DNA from 2 places in the Agromyces larvae genome. Region 1 is predicted to be linked to the other one. Evidence: predicted binding sites of a transcription regulator. Region 1 holds the regulator's gene; the other holds the start of a gene.

Region 1 (7,802 bases):
CCGCCAAGACGCTGGTGGCGGGCGTCGTGGACGGCCGCAACATCTGGCGCGGCGATCTCGCCGCCGCGTTCGATCGCGCCGAGGCGCTGCGATCCTGGTCCGGCAGCGTCGCGGTGTCGACCTCGACGTCGCTGCAGCACGTGCCGCACGACGTCGACGACGAGCCGGCGCTCGATGCGCGGCTGCGGAGCTGGCTCGCCTTCGCCGACCAGAAGGTCGGGCAGGTGGCCGTGCTCGCGCGCGGTCTGGCCGAGGGGCGCGAGGCGATCGTCGACGAACTGGATGCCGCGACGAGCGCCCTGGCCGATCGGGCCGCCGCGCCGGGGGTTCGGGTCCCGGCCGTGCGGGCACGCGTGTCGGCGCTGTCGGACGCGGATTTCGCGCGCACCGGGTACGACGCGCGCGTGGCCGCCCAGGCGTCGCTCGCGCTGCCCGACCTGCCGACCACGACGATCGGGTCCTTCCCGCAGACCGCGGAGATCCGTCGCGCCCGCGCGCTGCTGACGTCGGGCGGGCTCGACGACGACGCCTACCGTGCCGCGATGCGGGCCGAGATCGAGCGGGTCATCCGGCTGCAGGAGGAGCTCGGCCTCGACGTCCTCGTGCACGGCGAGCCCGAGCGCAACGACATGGTGCAGTACTTCGCCGAACTGCTCGACGGGTTCGCGGTCACCGAGCACGGCTGGGTGCAGTCGTACGGGTCGCGGTGCACGCGCCCGTCGATCCTGTGGGGCGATGTGCGGCGGCCCGAGCCGATGACGGTGGAGTGGTCGTCGTTCGCGCAGTCGCTCACCGACAAGCCGGTCAAGGGCATGCTCACCGGCCCGGTGACGATCCTGGCGTGGTCGTTCGTCCGCGACGACCAGCCGCTCGGCGAGACCGCGGCCCAGGTCGCGCTCGCTCTGCGCGACGAGGTCGCCGATCTCGAACAGGCGGGCATCCGGGTCATCCAGGTCGACGAACCGGCGCTGCGCGAGCTGCTGCCGCTGCGCCGGGCGGACCAGCCCGCCTACCTCGACTGGTCGGTGCGCGCGTTCCGGCTCGCCACCGGCGGGGCGGCGCCGGCCACGCAGGTGCACACCCATCTCTGCTACTCGGAGTTCGGCGCGATCATCGATGCGATCCGCGGGCTGGACGCGGATGTCACGAGTATCGAAGCCGCCCGCAGCCGGATGGAGGTCGTGGACGATCTCGCGTCGAGCGGGTTCGACCACGGCATCGGCCCCGGGGTCTACGACATCCACTCGCCGCGTGTGCCGAGCACGGACGAGGTGCGGTCGCTGCTCGAGCGTGCCGTCGCCGAGATCCCGGCGACCCGGCTCTGGGTCAACCCCGATTGCGGGCTGAAGACGCGCGGGTACGACGAGACGGTCGCGTCGTTGCAGCACGTGGTCCGGGCCGCGCGCGAGGTGCGCGCAGCGCTCTGACCGGGGGTCGCGCTGCGCGGCTGGGCGGATGCTTCGCCCGGATGCCTCGAAGCATCCGCTCAGCCGCGACCGGGCCGACGCACAGCAGTCGGGCGTACGCTCTCGCCATGCAGCTCGCAGTACAGGAGTCGGGGGCCGGTCCCCGAACCGCGGTCCTCGTCCACGGCATCATGTCGGATTCGCGCGCCTGGCACCGGGTGACCGCCGAACTCGAGCAGCACGGCTTCCGCGTGCTCGCCGTCGACCTGGCCGGGCACGGGCGCAGTCCGCGGTCGCACCGCTACTCGCCGTCGTCGTGGGCCGATGACGTCATCGAGACCCTCGAGCCGATGCTCGCCGGCGCGCCCGACGTCGTCATGGGGCATTCGCTCGGCGCGCTCGTCGCGAGCCTCGTCGCCGATCGGCTGGCTCCTCGCGCCGCGATCTACATCGATCCGGCGTTCGCGTTCCCCCGCGGCATCCGGGGCGTGCTCTTCAAGGCCTTCTTCGCCGTGGCGCCGCGCCCGCGCCGGTCGGCGCTCGTGAAGATGAACCCGCGATGGGATGCCGCGGACGTCGAGATCGAGCTCGCGACGCTGCGCGACTGGGACAAGCGCACGATCCTCGGCTTCGCCGACACCCGACCGCTGATGCCGCCGGCGCGACTCGTCGCGCCGAGCCTCGTGGTGCTCGCCGAGAAGAGCCTGCTGGTCACGGACGCGGTGGCCGCGTCGCTGCGCATGCTGGGCATGACGGTGCGGACGCTGCCGGGCACCGGGCACACGGTGTTCCGCGACGACCACCCCGGGTTCATGCGCACCGTCACCGAGTGGCTGGGCTCGCTCGCCCCGACGGTCGAGCCGGCCGCCGAACCGGCGCGGATCCGCTAGACGGCGCGCATCACCGCGACGACCTTGCCGAGCACCTCGGCATGGTCGCCCAGGATGGGTTCGAACGCCGTGTTGCGCGGCAGCAGCCAGGTGTGGCCGTCGCGCTGGCGCAGCACCTTGACGGTCGCTTCGCCGTCGAGCATCGCCGCGACGATCTCGCCGTTCTCGGCGGTGGGCTGCGAACGCACGACGACCCAGTCGCCGTCGCAGATCGCCGCATCGATCATCGAGTCGCCGACGACTTTCAGGATGAACAGCTCGCCCTTGCCGACGAGCTGGCGGGGGAGCGGGAAGACCTCTTCGATCTGCTGCTCGGCCGTGATCGGGACTCCGGCGGCGATGCGACCGACGAGCGGCACCATGGCGGCGTCGCCGACCGGGGCGGCCGTACCCGAGTCGGCGGGGCGGTCCTCCGAGCCGGGCAGCTCGATGAGCACTTCGAGCGCGCGGGGGCGATTGGGGTCGCGGCGGAGGTAGCCCGCCAGTTCGAGCTGGTTGAGCTGGTGGGTCACGCTCGACAGCGAGGAGAGGCCCACGGCGTCGCCGATCTCGCGCATGCTCGGCGGGTACCCGCGCGATGCGACCGACGACTGGATCACCTCGAGGATCGAGACCTGCTTGGGGCTGAGGTTGCGCCTGCGGCGCGCCCGCCCCGTCTCGCGCTGGCCCTCGGTCTGGTTGGTCACGTGATCCGCCCCTCGTTGCGGCCGCACCGGGCCGATGTCGGTGGTAGGTGATCGACTCGTGTCGACATTCGAAACTGTATCCGGGCGGTGGGCATGCGACAAACATCTGTTCGAGCGTGTCGCGAACGCGCGCGCGACGAATCGCGGGTGATCGATGCTTGCGGGCCGATTCAGTCGAAGATATATTCGGAACAGAGTTTCGTGTCGGGCGCTCCCGGCCGAGCGCCCGACACGGCTCGCAACGCAATCGGAGGGGTCATGAGCTCGTTCGCCGCAATCGGTTCCGTCGGTGGCTTCTCGCCGTCGGCGCCCCGGTCCTCGTCCGCCCCGCGCACGCGCCTCCGCCTCACTCGGCGGGGCCGCGTCGTCCTCACCGCGCTCGCGGGCGTCCCCGTCGCCCTGCTGGCGGCGGTGATGGTGCTCGGCGCCGGTGCGGCCGCAGCCGAGTCCGACCTCGGCGGCGGTGCGACGTCGTTCCGCACCGTCACGGTCGCCGCCGGCGACACCCTGTGGGAGCTGGCCGAGTCGATCGCCCCCGGCGAAGATCCCCGCGACGTCATCGGCGAGATCCTCCGCATCAACGGCCTGCGCGACGGGGCCATCCAGCCGGGTCAGCAGCTCGCGCTGCCCGTCGTCGAGTGACGCGGCGCGTCGCCGGGGCGACGGGCGCGGCGCGCGCATCCGGGCGCCCCGATTAGCATGTTCGGGTGACGAGCCTCGACGACCTCCCCATCCGAGACGACCTCCGCGGCAAGTCGCCCTACGGGGCCCCGCAGAAGGTCGTCCCCGTGGCGCTGAACGTCAACGAGAACACGCATCCGATCCCCGAGGCGGTCGCGCACGACATCGTCGCGCGTATCGCGGCCGCCGTGATCGGTCTCAACCGCTACCCCGATCGCGAGTTCACCGAGCTGCGCGATGCGCTCGCCGGCTACCTCGGCCACGGGCTCGCCCGCGATCAGATCTGGGCCGCGAACGGCTCGAACGAGGTGCTGCAGCACCTGCTGCAGGCGTTCGGGGGTCCGGGCCGCAGCGTGCTCGGCTTCGCGCCGACGTACTCGATGTACTCGCTGCTCGCCTTGGGCACCGGCACGCGATGGATCGCGGCCCCCCGCGACGACGAGTACGAGCTCTCGCCCGACACGGCGGTGCGCGCCATCCGCGAGCACGACCCCGACCTGGTGCTCCTGTGCGCGCCGAACAACCCCACCGGCACCCCGCTCTCGATCGAGACCATCCGCGCGGTGGCCGACGCCGCGCGCGGAGTCGTGGTCGTCGACGAGGCGTATCACGAGTTCGCCGACCCGGGCACGCCGAGCGCGCTCGAGCTGCTGCCCGGCCGCCCTCGGCTCGTGGTGTCGCGCACCATGAGCAAGGCGTTCGCGTTCGCGGGCGCTCGCGTCGGCTACCTCGCCGCCGATCCGGCCGTCGTCGACGCGCTGCGGCTCGTCCGGCTGCCGTACCACCTGTCGGCGCTCACGCAGGCGGCCGCCCTCGGCGCACTCGCGCACAGCGACCTCATGCTCGCGATGGTCGACGAGATCCGCGGGCAGCGCGAGCGCATCTCGGCCGAGCTCGGTCGGCTCGGCTTCCGCCCGTACCGCAGCGGCTCGAATTTCGTGCTCTTCGGCGGCGTCGACGACCCTCGCGCCGTGTTCGAGGCGCTGCTGGCCCGTGGCGTCCTGATCCGCGAGATCGGCCTGCCGAACAGCCTGCGCGTCACCGCCGGCACCGAGACCGAGACGACCGCGTTCCTCGAGGCGATCGCCGGCTTCGCGCCGAACCGCTCAGACGGCCCGAACCGCTCCGAATAGGATGGATGCATGACCACCCCGACCGCACGACGGGTCGCCCGCGTGCAGCGCGAGACGAGCGAGTCCAGCATCGATCTGTCGGTCGACCTCGACGGCGCCGGCACCAGCGACATCGAGACGGGGGTGCCGTTCTACGACCACCTGCTCACCGCGTTCGCGAAGCACTCGCTCACCGACCTCACCGTGCGGGCGAAGGGCGATGTGCACATCGACGTCCACCACACCGTCGAAGATGTGGGCATCGTGCTGGGTCAGGCGATCCGCGAGGCGCTCGGCGACAAGCGCGGCATCTCGAGGTACGGCGACGCCGTGGTGCCGCTCGACGAGGCGCTCACGCAGGCCGTGGTCGACATCTCCGGCCGGCCGTTCCTCGTGCACACGGGCGAGCCCGAGGGCTTCGAGTTCCACTTGATCGGCGGCCACTTCACGGGGTCGATGGTGCGGCACGTGTTCGAGGCGATCGCGTACAACGCGGCGCTGACGGTGCACGTGAACGTGCTCGCCGGCCGCGACCCGCACCACATCGCCGAGAGCGAATTCAAGGCCTTCGCGCGCGCGTTCCGGCAGGCGAAGGCGTTCGACCCGCAGGTCACCGGCATCCCGTCGACGAAGGGCGCGCTGTGACCGCGACGAAGCGCGTCGTGCTGCTCGACTACGGGTCGGGCAACGTGCACTCGGCGGCCAAGGCCCTCGAGCGCGCCGGCGCCGAGGTCGAGCTCACCGCCGACCGCACCGCGGCGCTCGAGGCCGACGGGCTCGTGGTGCCGGGTGTCGGCGCTTTCGCCGCGGTCATGCAGCAACTCCGCGCCGTGCGCGGCGACGAGGTGATCGACCGGCGGCTCGCCGGCGGCCGGCCGGTGCTCGGCATCTGCGTGGGCATGCAGGTGATGTTCGAGCACGGGGTCGAGCGCGGCGTCGACACCGAGGGGCTCGGCGAGTGGCCGGGTGCGGTCACCGAGCTGCCCGCCGAGGTGCTGCCGCACATGGGGTGGAACACGGTCGAGGCCGGTGCGGGCAGCGTGCTGTTCGACGGCATCGAAGACGAGCGCTTCTACTTCGTGCACTCGTTCGCGGCGCAGTCCTGGTCGCTCGACGTGATGCCGCCGTTCCCGCAGCCGGCCCTCACCTGGGCCGAGCACGGCGGCCGATTCCTCGCGGCGGTCGAGAACGGGCCGCTGTCGGCGACCCAGTTCCACCCCGAGAAGTCGTCGGACGCGGGCATCAGGCTGCTCGCGAACTGGCTGCGCTCGCTCGCGTGAGCGGCACGCGCGTCCGTCGGGCACGTGCGGCGTACGATCCTGAGCATGCCTCGGCTGTGGTCGTCGGCCGGTCGCGGACGCGACTAGGATGCTGTGACTGTGCCGAAACGTCGCATTCGCGACATCCGATTCGAGGACAGTGATGAGTGAGTTCAACAAGACCCCCCGCCTGGTGCTGCTTCCGGCGGTCGACGTCGCGGGGGGCAAGGCGGTTCGCCTGACCAAGGGCGAGGCCGGCACCGAGACGAGCTACGGCGATCCGGTGGACGCCGCCGTCGAGTGGGCCGACCAGGGCGCCGAGTGGATCCACCTCGTCGACCTCGACGCGGCCTTCGGGCGCGGCTCGAACGGCGGCGTGCTGAAGAAGGTCATCCGCCAGGTGAAGGGCGTGAACGTCGAACTCTCGGGCGGCATCCGCGACGACGCATCCCTGGAGCACGCGCTCGAGATCGGCGCGAAGCGCATCAATCTCGGCACCGCCGCGCTCGAGAACCCCGAGTGGGCGGCGTCGGTCATCGCGCAGTACGGCGAGGCGATCGCGGTCGGGCTCGACGTGCGGGGCACCACGCTCGCCGCGCGCGGCTGGACGAAGGACGGCGGCGACCTGTGGGCCGTCATGGACCGCCTGGAGGACGCGGGTGCAGCCCGCTACGTCGTCACCGACGTCACGAAGGACGGCACCCTCCAGGGCCCGAACGTCGACCTGCTCCGCCAGGTCATGGAGCGCACGCGCCGCCCCGTCGTCGCCTCGGGCGGCATCTCGAGCCTCGACGACATCGCTGCGCTGCGCGAGCTCGTGCCGCTCGGTCTCGAGGGCGCGATCGTGGGCAAGGCCCTGTACGCGGGTGCGTTCACGCTGCCGCAGGCGCTGGACGTCGCCTCGCACTGATGTCGCCTGACGCTCAGCGACCGGATGCCCCGGGCGGCGACGCCGATTCGGCGGGTCGCCCCTGGGCGGGGCGGTCGTTCGAGCAGAACCCGCACGCGGCCGACGACGGCAGCGCGCCGCCCGCGCTGGCGGCGGCGGTCGCCCGGTTCCGGTCGGGCGACGGCGGTCAGGCCGATGTCGTGCAGGCGTTCGGCTCCTCGCGGCTGCTGATCCCGCTGCTCGCCGAGCTCGGCGACCCTTCGACGGGCTCGGGGGGCGCGACCGAGGTCGGTGCGCACGGCCTCGCGATCGAGAAGAGCCAGGAGCTCTCCATCGTCACCGTCGCCGGGCCCGACGGGCGGCGGGTGCTGCCCGTGTTCTCCTCGGTCGAGACGATGTCCCGGTGGAACGGGATCGCCCGGCCGGTCCCGGCCGACGGCGTCCGCGTCGCGCTCGCCGCGGCCGACGACGGTACCGATCTCGTGGTGCTCGACCCCGGATCCGACGGCGAGTTCGTGCTGCGCCGCCCCGCCGTCTGGGCGGTGGCGCAGCAGCGCCCGTGGCGACCGCCGTTCGAGTCCGACGAGGTGCGGTCGGCCTTCGAACGCTCGATCTCGCCCGAGCTCGCGGTGGTGGGGGTCGAGTTGCTGGCGGGCGACCCCGACGCGCGGCTCGCGGGGCCCGAACTGGTGGTCCGCCTGTCGCTGGTCGCGGGACTCACCCGCGAGGAGCTCGATGCGACGACCGCGCGACTCGCCCGCCGGTGGGCGGCCGACGACCTGATCGCCACCGCGGTCGACTCGCTGACCGTGCGGCTCACCTCGAGCTGAGGCATCCGATCCGCTCTCGCGCCCGTTGCCGCCCGCCGGGCTCGGGCGG
Region 2 (7,802 bases), 1.9 Mb from region 1:
ACGTCCCGCCCCGATCGCACTCGGCCCGTTCGCCCGCCCCGCGCGGCGCTCGCTGAACGGCGACCACCCGGGCGAGGTCGGCACGGCGCTGCCGCCGCTCGTCGACCACCACGTGCACCTCATGCTGGCCGGCTCGAGTCCCGCCGACGGCTTGGCGCGACTCGTCGAAGGGGGCGTCTCGGCCGTGGTCGACCTCGGCGCGCCGCTCGCGCTGGTCGATCCGCTGCGCGACCGCGGGATGCCCCGGGTCGACTTCGCCGGACCGTTCCTCACGGCCCGCGGCGGGTACCCGCTCGACCGGCCGTGGGCCGCCGCCGGGTCGGTGCGCGAGATCGAACCCGTCGACGGGTCGCGCTCGGCGCTGCCCTCGCCCGCCGAGACGGCGATCTCGGAACTGCATTCGTTCGGGGCATCCGTGGTGAAGGTCGTGCTGAACGCGGACGCCGGGCCCGTGCTCGACCCGGCGACGCTCGCGGCGATCGTGCGCGCGGCGCGCGCGCACGGCATGCCGGTCGTCGCGCACGTCGAAGGCGCCGGGATGTCGCGGCTCGCGATCGAGGCCGGAGCCGATGCGATGGCGCACACCCCGTTCACCGAGCACGTCGACGACGAGCTCATCGCCCGGGCCGTCGCGCAGGGCCAACGCTGGATCTCGACGCTGTTCGTGCAGGGGTACGGCGAGACGACGCCCGACTTCACGCGAGCCGTCGACAACCTCGCGCGGTTCCGCGCCGCCGGCGGCGACGTGCTCTACGGCACCGATCTCGGCAACGGCGAACAGCCCATCGGCGTGAACCCCGACGAGCTCGCCGCGCTCGTGCGGGCCGGCCTCGAGGCATCCGATCTGATCGCCGCCCTCATCGACCCGTGGCCGCGCGTCGGCGCCGTCGAGGGCGTGGCGACCTTCGTACCCGGGCCGCCGCCCGCCTCGCTCGACGAGGTGCCGGCGTGGCTGGCGACGGCGCGGGTGGTGCCCGCCGAAGAGCTCGACGCCTCCGCCATCGCCGTCGGCGTCGCCATCGCCGTCGGCGGAGCATCCGACCCCATCTCCGCCTCCTCTGCTCCCCTCGACCGAGACGTGACCGCATGACCCTCGATCCGCACCTGGCCTACGCCCGTCGCATGGACCGCGCCGACGGGCTCGCGCACTATCGCAAGCGGTTCCACGGCACCGACAGCCCGCTCGTCTACTTCGACGGCAACTCGCTCGGGCGGCCGCCGATCGCCGCGATCGAGCGGATGCAACGGTTCATGGAGCACGACTGGGGCGGCCGGCTCATCCGCGGCTGGGACGAGTCGTGGCTGCAGCTGCCGCTCGAGATCGGCGACCGCATCGGCCGCGCCGTGATCGAGGCGAAGGCCGGGCAGACCGTGATCGGCGACTCCACCACGGTGCTGCTGTACAAGCTCGCACGAGCGGCCGTCGACGCACAGGTGGCGCGGCATCCCGAACGTCGCGAGATCGTGATCGACACCGACAACTTCCCGACCGACCGATACGTGCTCGAGGGCATCGCGCGCGAGCGCGGCCTCACGGTGCGGTGGATCGACGTCGACACCGCACGCGGGGTCACCCCCGCCCAGTTGCGCGCCGCGGTGGGCCGACAGACCGCGCTCGTCGTCGTCTCGCACGTCGCCTACCGTTCGGCGTACCTGGCGGATGCCGCCGAGCTGACCCGCATCGCCCACGAAGCGGGTGCGCTCATCCTGTGGGATCTCTGCCACTCAGCCGGATCGGTGCCCGTGCGTGCCGACGCCTGGGAGTTCGACCTCGCGGTCGGCTGCACCTACAAGTACCTGAACGGCGGACCCGGGTCGCCCGCATTCGCCTACGTGCGCGACGACCTGCAGCGTGCGCTCGCGCAGCCGATCCAGGGCTGGTTCGGGGCGGCCGACCAGTTCGCGATGGGGCCGCGGTACGAGCCGGTGCCCGGCATCCGCCGGTTCCTGTCGGGCACGTCGCCGATCCTCGCGATGCTGCCGATGGACGAGACGCTCGCGATGATCGAGGAAGCCGGCATCACCGCGGTGCGCGCGAAGTCGGTCGCGCTCACGACGTTCGCGATCGAACTGGCCGACGCCTGGCTCGCGCCGCTCGGAGTGACGCTCGCCTCGCCGATCGACCCCGCCGAGCGCGGTGGGCACGTGACGCTCCACCACGACGCGATGCGCGAGGTGACCGCCCGACTCTGGCAGCGCGACGTGATCCCCGACTATCGCGACCCCGGCGGGCTGCGCATCGGCCTGGCGCCCCTCTCGACGAGCTTCGAGGAGGTGCACCGCGGCCTGGATGCCACGCGCGAATGCCTGCGCGAGGTGATCGCCGAGCGGGCGGGCCTGGGGTAGGACGGCGGCTGGTTCCGCTGGCCGCTGGTGCCCGGTGGCGCGCGCTGGCCGCCGCCGAGGCCCGCTGGCCGCCGCTGGCCGCCGCTGGCCGCCGCTGGTCCCGCTGGTCGCGCTGGTCGAGTGGCGAGCGCAGCGACCGTATCGAGACCCTCCGCTGCCCGCCCGCGATACCCGGCCCCCGCCACCTCCACCCCACCCCGCTAGCACCCCCGTCCACGGCGATCAACCCCGCGCCGCTTCCGGGCGGCCCGGCTGGATGCGTGCCTACGATGGCCTCCACTCAGCCGACAGGAGGCACCATGACGGATGCAGCGAAGCGAGGCGACGACGCGGTGGCCGGCGTGGCGGGCGCCGCGAAGGACGCCGCCGAAGCCGCGGCAGGGCAGGTCGCGGACGCCGCGAGCGCCGCGAGCGGCGCGGTGGCGCACGCCGCCGACACGACCGCGGATGCCGCGAAGCATGTCGCCGACCAGGCCGCGGATGCTGCCGGAGGCGCACGCGAAACCGTCGAGGGGACGATCGACGCGGCCAGGGATGCGGCCTCGGATGCCTCGGACAACCTGAAGTCGGCGGCCTCGCAGGCGCGCGACGCCGGCGCCGACCTCCTCGAGTCCGTGCAGGAGCAGGCCGAGACGCTCACCGAGCGCGGGCGCGAACTCGCCGAGGACGGCGTGGGCTACGTCAAGGCGAAGTATCGCGAGAACCCGGCGCTCGTCATCGCGGTCGGCGCCGCGGCGCTCGCGGGCGTCGTGCTCATCATCCGGGGGATCTCGCGCCGCTGAGGCAGGCGCACGTTCGCGTCCTCGCGTGTCGGTGCCTCGCACGCTGCGCAGCGCGGCCCGCTCAGCGCGTATCTACTCCGCGCGCCAGATCTGCCTGGGGCGGTATCCGTGCTTGCGCAACCAGTGCTCGGTGTAGACGATGCGCTGCGGGGTGATGATCGTGAGCGGGTCGGTCGGGGGTTGGTCGAGTCGCCGACCTCGTTCGACGTGATCGGACTGCCAGCGGAACGCCTCCCAGTACGGCCGCGCGTCGGGATCGTCGTGCTCGAGCGTGCGTGCGGTGCCGAAGAGCTGGGCGCCGCGGCTGCTCGCCTGTCCGACGAGCGGCGCGAAGATGCCCGCCGACACTCGCGGATCCCGGCGCAGGTTGCGCGACTTCGGCGACGCGTTCCAGCTCGAGTACATGATCTCGAATCCGAGGCTCGAGAACCGCACCGGTGTCGCCGCCGGAGATCCATCGCGCGCGACCGTTGCGACGACGGCCATGTTCTGCGTCGAGAGCAGGTTCAAGATGCGGTCCTCGAGCAGGTCGCGCGGCGCGACCCCGTCGGGTGACGGTCCGTTCAGCCATGGGTTCGTAGTGGGCATCGCTCGTCGTTCCTCTCGCGCGGTCGGATCACGCCACCCTGCCGGATCCAGCCGGGCGCTCCAACACCCTGTGGAGAAGTCTCGAACATATCTTCGAATCTCGGTAGGCTGAGGGCATGTCGACGGCAGCGCTCCTCACCAGGCCCGACAGCGCTGTGCCGGCAACGCCAGACGAGCGATCGCCGTACGCGATCGCGCAAGACTCGCTCGGCGCGCTCGTCGACACCGTGGTGCATGCGGCGCGCGTCGAGGCGATGCATCAGGCGATGCAGCTCGACCTGATCCGGCTGGCGATCGAGGTCGCCGCGCGAGCCGAGGTCGCGTTCACGTCTCCGCGCCTGTCGTCGACCCGACGGCGCGAGATCGCCCGCCGCTCGATCATCGCCGAGCTCGCCACGGCGATGCATCTGCCCGAGCAGACCGTCGCCCGGCTCGCCGACGAGGGCTGGGCGCTGGCCGAGCGACTGCCCGAGACCTTCGAGGGCATGCGCCGCGGCGAGTTCAGCCTCGCTCACGCGCGAGTCGCGATCGATCAGAGCGACGGCCTCGCCCCCGAGGCGCTCGCACGGTTCGACCACGAGATCTCGGCGCTGGCCGGCACCATGACGGCGGCGACGCTGCGACGACGGGCCCGGCGCCTGCGCGAACAACTCACGGCCGAGACGCTGCACGATCGGCATCGGGCGGCGCTCGCCGAGCGGCGCATCGAACTCGAGCCCGCGCGCGACGGCATGGCGTGGTTGCACGCGTTCCTGCCTGCCACCGAGGCGCTGCTCATCCACGACCGACTCACCCGGTTCGCGGCGGCATGCGACCCGAGCCGGGTCGCCTCAGTCGAGGCCGGCAGCGGCTCGCCCGAGCGCAGCTCGTCGGTCGATGCGGTCGCCTCGGGTACCCGGAGCGCCGGTGCCACCGCGCCTTCGATCGTCGCCGGTCCACGAGGTTCCGACACCTCTCGCACACTCGACCAGCGGCGTGCCGACGCGTTCCGCGACCTGTTGATCGATGGCCGCACCGACGGTGGCGTCACGGGCCGGTCGATCGCGCCGACGGTCGCCGTGACGGTGCCCGTGCTCACACTGCTCGGCGCGCGCGACGAACCGGCGACGCTCGACGGGTACGGGCCGATCGACGCCGACACCGCCCGTCGGCTCGCGACGCACGCCCCGTCGTTCACGCGCATCCTGACCCACCCGGTCACCGGCGCGGTGCTCGACGTCGATCGGCGGTCGTATCGTCCACCGGCAGAGCTCGCCACCTGGGTGCGGTTGCGCGATGAGACCTGCCGATTCCCCGGCTGCAACCGGTCGGCGCGCGGCTGCGATCTCGATCACACCGTTGCCTGGGTCGACGGCGGCCGCACCGCGCACGACAACCTCGCCCACCTCTGCTCGGCGCATCACCATCTCAAGCACGAGTCGTCGTGGTCGGTGCGGGCGATCGGCGACGGCGCACTCGAGTGGCGATCCCCGTCGGGCCGCCGACACACCACCGTGCCCGCCGTCAGCATCGAGCGAGGGTCGAGCGGTCGTCCGCACAGTGTTCCGCACGGTGTTCCGCCCAGTGGGCCTGACGACGGGCCGCACGGCGCGGCCCAGCCGCGGTTGCATCCCGGCTCCCCGCCCGGTGGGCCCCCGGCGCGCGCCGGCTCACCGGACCAGTCCGATCCGCCGCCGTTCTGAGCGCAGCCGACATCTCGACCCGCGCGACCGCAGCGGCGGCGCGACCGCGCGCGCGAGCACGCACCTTGCCGACCACGCTTCCGGCTGACGTGCACGCCACGCGCACGCCACGCGCACGCCACGCGCACGCCCCCTTCCGGCCCACGCCCACGCCCACGGCACCGCCCCGGAGTCTCCGATGTGCGCCCGCTACAATCGAGGCATCCCCACACTCCCGACACCGGACGGAGATCTCCAGGTGCCCACCATCGTCGTCGACGTGATGCCCAAGGCCGAACTGCTGGACCCCCAGGGGAAGGCCGTCGCCGGCGCCCTGAGCCGCACCGGCCACACCGCGTTCTCGGGGGTGCGCATCGGCAAGCGGTTCGAGCTGACCGTCGACGGCCCGGTCGACGACGCGCTCAAGGCCGAGGTGCAGCAGCTCGCCGAGCAGGTGCTGTCCAACTCGGTGATCGAAGACGTGGTGGCGATCCACTACGAGCAGTCGAACGCCGAGCTCGCCGAGCAGGCGATCGACGCATCGGCCTCCGACCGCGACGGCGCACTGTCCGAGGGCTTCGGCGCCCCTGCCGGAGAGACCCACTGATGCGCGTCGGCGTCGTCACCTTCCCGGGTTCCCTCGACGACCGCGACGCGCAGCGCGCGGTGCGCCTCGCCGGCGCCGAGCCCGTCGCGCTGTGGCACGGTTCGCACGACCTCGAGGGCGTCGATGCACTGATCCTGCCCGGCGGGTTCAGCTACGGCGACTACCTCCGCTGCGGTGCCATCGCCTCGCTCAGCCCGATCATGACCGAAGTCGTCGACGCTGCGAACGCCGGCATGCCGGTGCTCGGCATCTGCAACGGCTTCCAGATGCTCGTCGAGGCGCACCTGCTCGAGGGCGGGCTGATCCGCAACGACCACGGCTCGTTCGTCTGCCGCGACCAGGTGCTGCGCGTCGAGAACGCCGACACCGCATGGACGAGCGGGTTCGAAACCGACCAGCAGATCACCATCCCGCTGAAGAACGGCGAGGGCGGGTTCATCGCCTCGGAGGACACGCTCGACCGGCTCGAGGGCGAAGGCCGAGTGGTGTTCCGCTACGTCGATGTGAACCCGAACGGGTCGCTGCGCGACATCGCCGGCATCACGAACGCCCGTGGCAACGTGGTGGGCCTCATGCCGCACCCCGAGCACGCCGTCGAACCGGGCTTCGGCCCCGACACGGCCGCTGCGATGCGCTCGGGCGTCGACGGACTCACCTTCTTCACGAGCGTCGTCAAGCGCGCGCTCGTCGAGGCGTAGCGCCGCCCGCAACATCCGCCACCGGCAGTCCCTCACCGACTCAGTTCGAGAAGCATCCCGGCGGCACGAGCGCCTGCGGCAACGGACCGTGGTACGGGTCGGTCATCTGCGGACCCAGCGACGGATCGGCGAGGTCGAAGAACTCGAACGCGCAGGCGTCCTCCCAGGCGGCCACGGCCCATGATCCCGCGACCAGATGCAATCGCGTCGTGTGCTCGTCGCCCGAACTCCCGATGACGCCCAGCACCATCCAGTCGCGATCGCAGAACTGCGCCGACGGGTCGATCGAGGTGCCCGCGCCGAGCAGGGCCTGCACCGCCCCGAGCTGGTCAGCGGAGCAGGAAACATCCGTCGGAGGTCGGCCGGTCGCGGGCGCCGCAGGCGACGCGGTGAACGACCGGATCGCGCAGAACCAGCCGACGTCTCCACTCCCGAATACGCCGCTCGAGGCGCCGCTGCCGACGAACGAGCCGTCGACGACGTTGCCGTCGAGCACGACCACCGTCATGCCGTCGTCGGCCTCGACGTGCACCTCCCACACCGTGCTGATCCGGGTGAGCGTGCCGTGCAGCACCTGACCCGGCGTGGTCAGGCTCGCCTCGGCGCCCGACACGGTGAGGATCTGCCCGGTCAGCGGGAAGGTCCCGCAGTCGTCGGGCCGCGCTGCGACGACGTAGTCGCCGGCGAGCGGCGAGCTCTCCACGGTCGGGACGTCGGGCATCGCCGTCGCGGCCGGCGCCGACGGGTCGATCGGGTCGAACGACAGCGACGAGATGATGCGCACGATCGTGCGGTACTCGTCGGATTCCCGGTACGCGCGCGCCTCGTCGAGGTCCGCGAACTCCAGCGACGACGGCACCGACGCGTGCTCGAAGTGCGCCGAGAAGCTGACCGCGCCGACCTCGCCGGGCTCGAAGACGAGGTGATCGATCGAGTTGTCGCAGGCCTCCCGGCCGGCGGTCGGGGCGACCGTGCTGCCGAGCCCTGCGACGACGTGATCGCCCTGGTCGAGGGTCTCGAATGCGACGGTCGGGGCGACCCCGAGCGAGTCGGGCGGGATCGTCATCGCCGTCTCGTCGAGCCGCGCGTACGGGTAGGTCGGCATCGAGGAGGGGTCGCA

The links. The regulator LexA, encoded in region 1, represses DNA repair genes until DNA is damaged. The targets are predictions, from matches to a motif close to TCGAACANNTGTTCGA.
Region 2: a site for LexA is predicted at 3,798-3,813, ahead of MTO99_RS12590 (HNH endonuclease signature motif containing protein). Genes of this name have one in related genera too.

The regions. Positions count from the first base shown of each region.
Region 1 is NZ_CP094528.1:649,029-656,830, forward strand. Features, by position in the region: gene metE (5-methyltetrahydropteroyltriglutamate--homocysteine S-methyltransferase) at 1-1,427, shown strand, start outside; gene MTO99_RS02965 (alpha/beta fold hydrolase) at 1,535-2,296, shown strand; gene lexA (transcriptional repressor LexA) at 2,293-2,982, opposite strand; gene MTO99_RS02975 (LysM peptidoglycan-binding domain-containing protein) at 3,241-3,624, shown strand; gene MTO99_RS02980 (histidinol-phosphate transaminase) at 3,690-4,796, shown strand; gene hisB (imidazoleglycerol-phosphate dehydratase HisB) at 4,806-5,420, shown strand; gene hisH (imidazole glycerol phosphate synthase subunit HisH) at 5,417-6,055, shown strand; gene priA (bifunctional 1-(5-phosphoribosyl)-5-((5-phosphoribosylamino)methylideneamino)imidazole-4-carboxamide isomerase/phosphoribosylanthranilate isomerase PriA) at 6,198-6,944, shown strand; gene MTO99_RS03000 (SseB family protein) at 6,944-7,753, shown strand.
Region 2 is NZ_CP094528.1:2,594,389-2,602,190, forward strand. Features, by position in the region: gene MTO99_RS12570 (amidohydrolase family protein) at 1-1,090, shown strand, start outside; gene MTO99_RS12575 (kynureninase) at 1,087-2,346, shown strand; gene MTO99_RS12580 (hypothetical protein) at 2,646-3,128, shown strand; gene MTO99_RS12585 (pyridoxamine 5'-phosphate oxidase family protein) at 3,201-3,716, opposite strand; gene MTO99_RS12590 (HNH endonuclease signature motif containing protein) at 3,833-5,398, shown strand; partial or broken gene purS (phosphoribosylformylglycinamidine synthase subunit PurS) at 5,637-5,870, shown strand; gene purQ (phosphoribosylformylglycinamidine synthase subunit PurQ) at 5,984-6,682, shown strand; gene MTO99_RS12605 (hypothetical protein) at 6,723-7,802, opposite strand, start outside.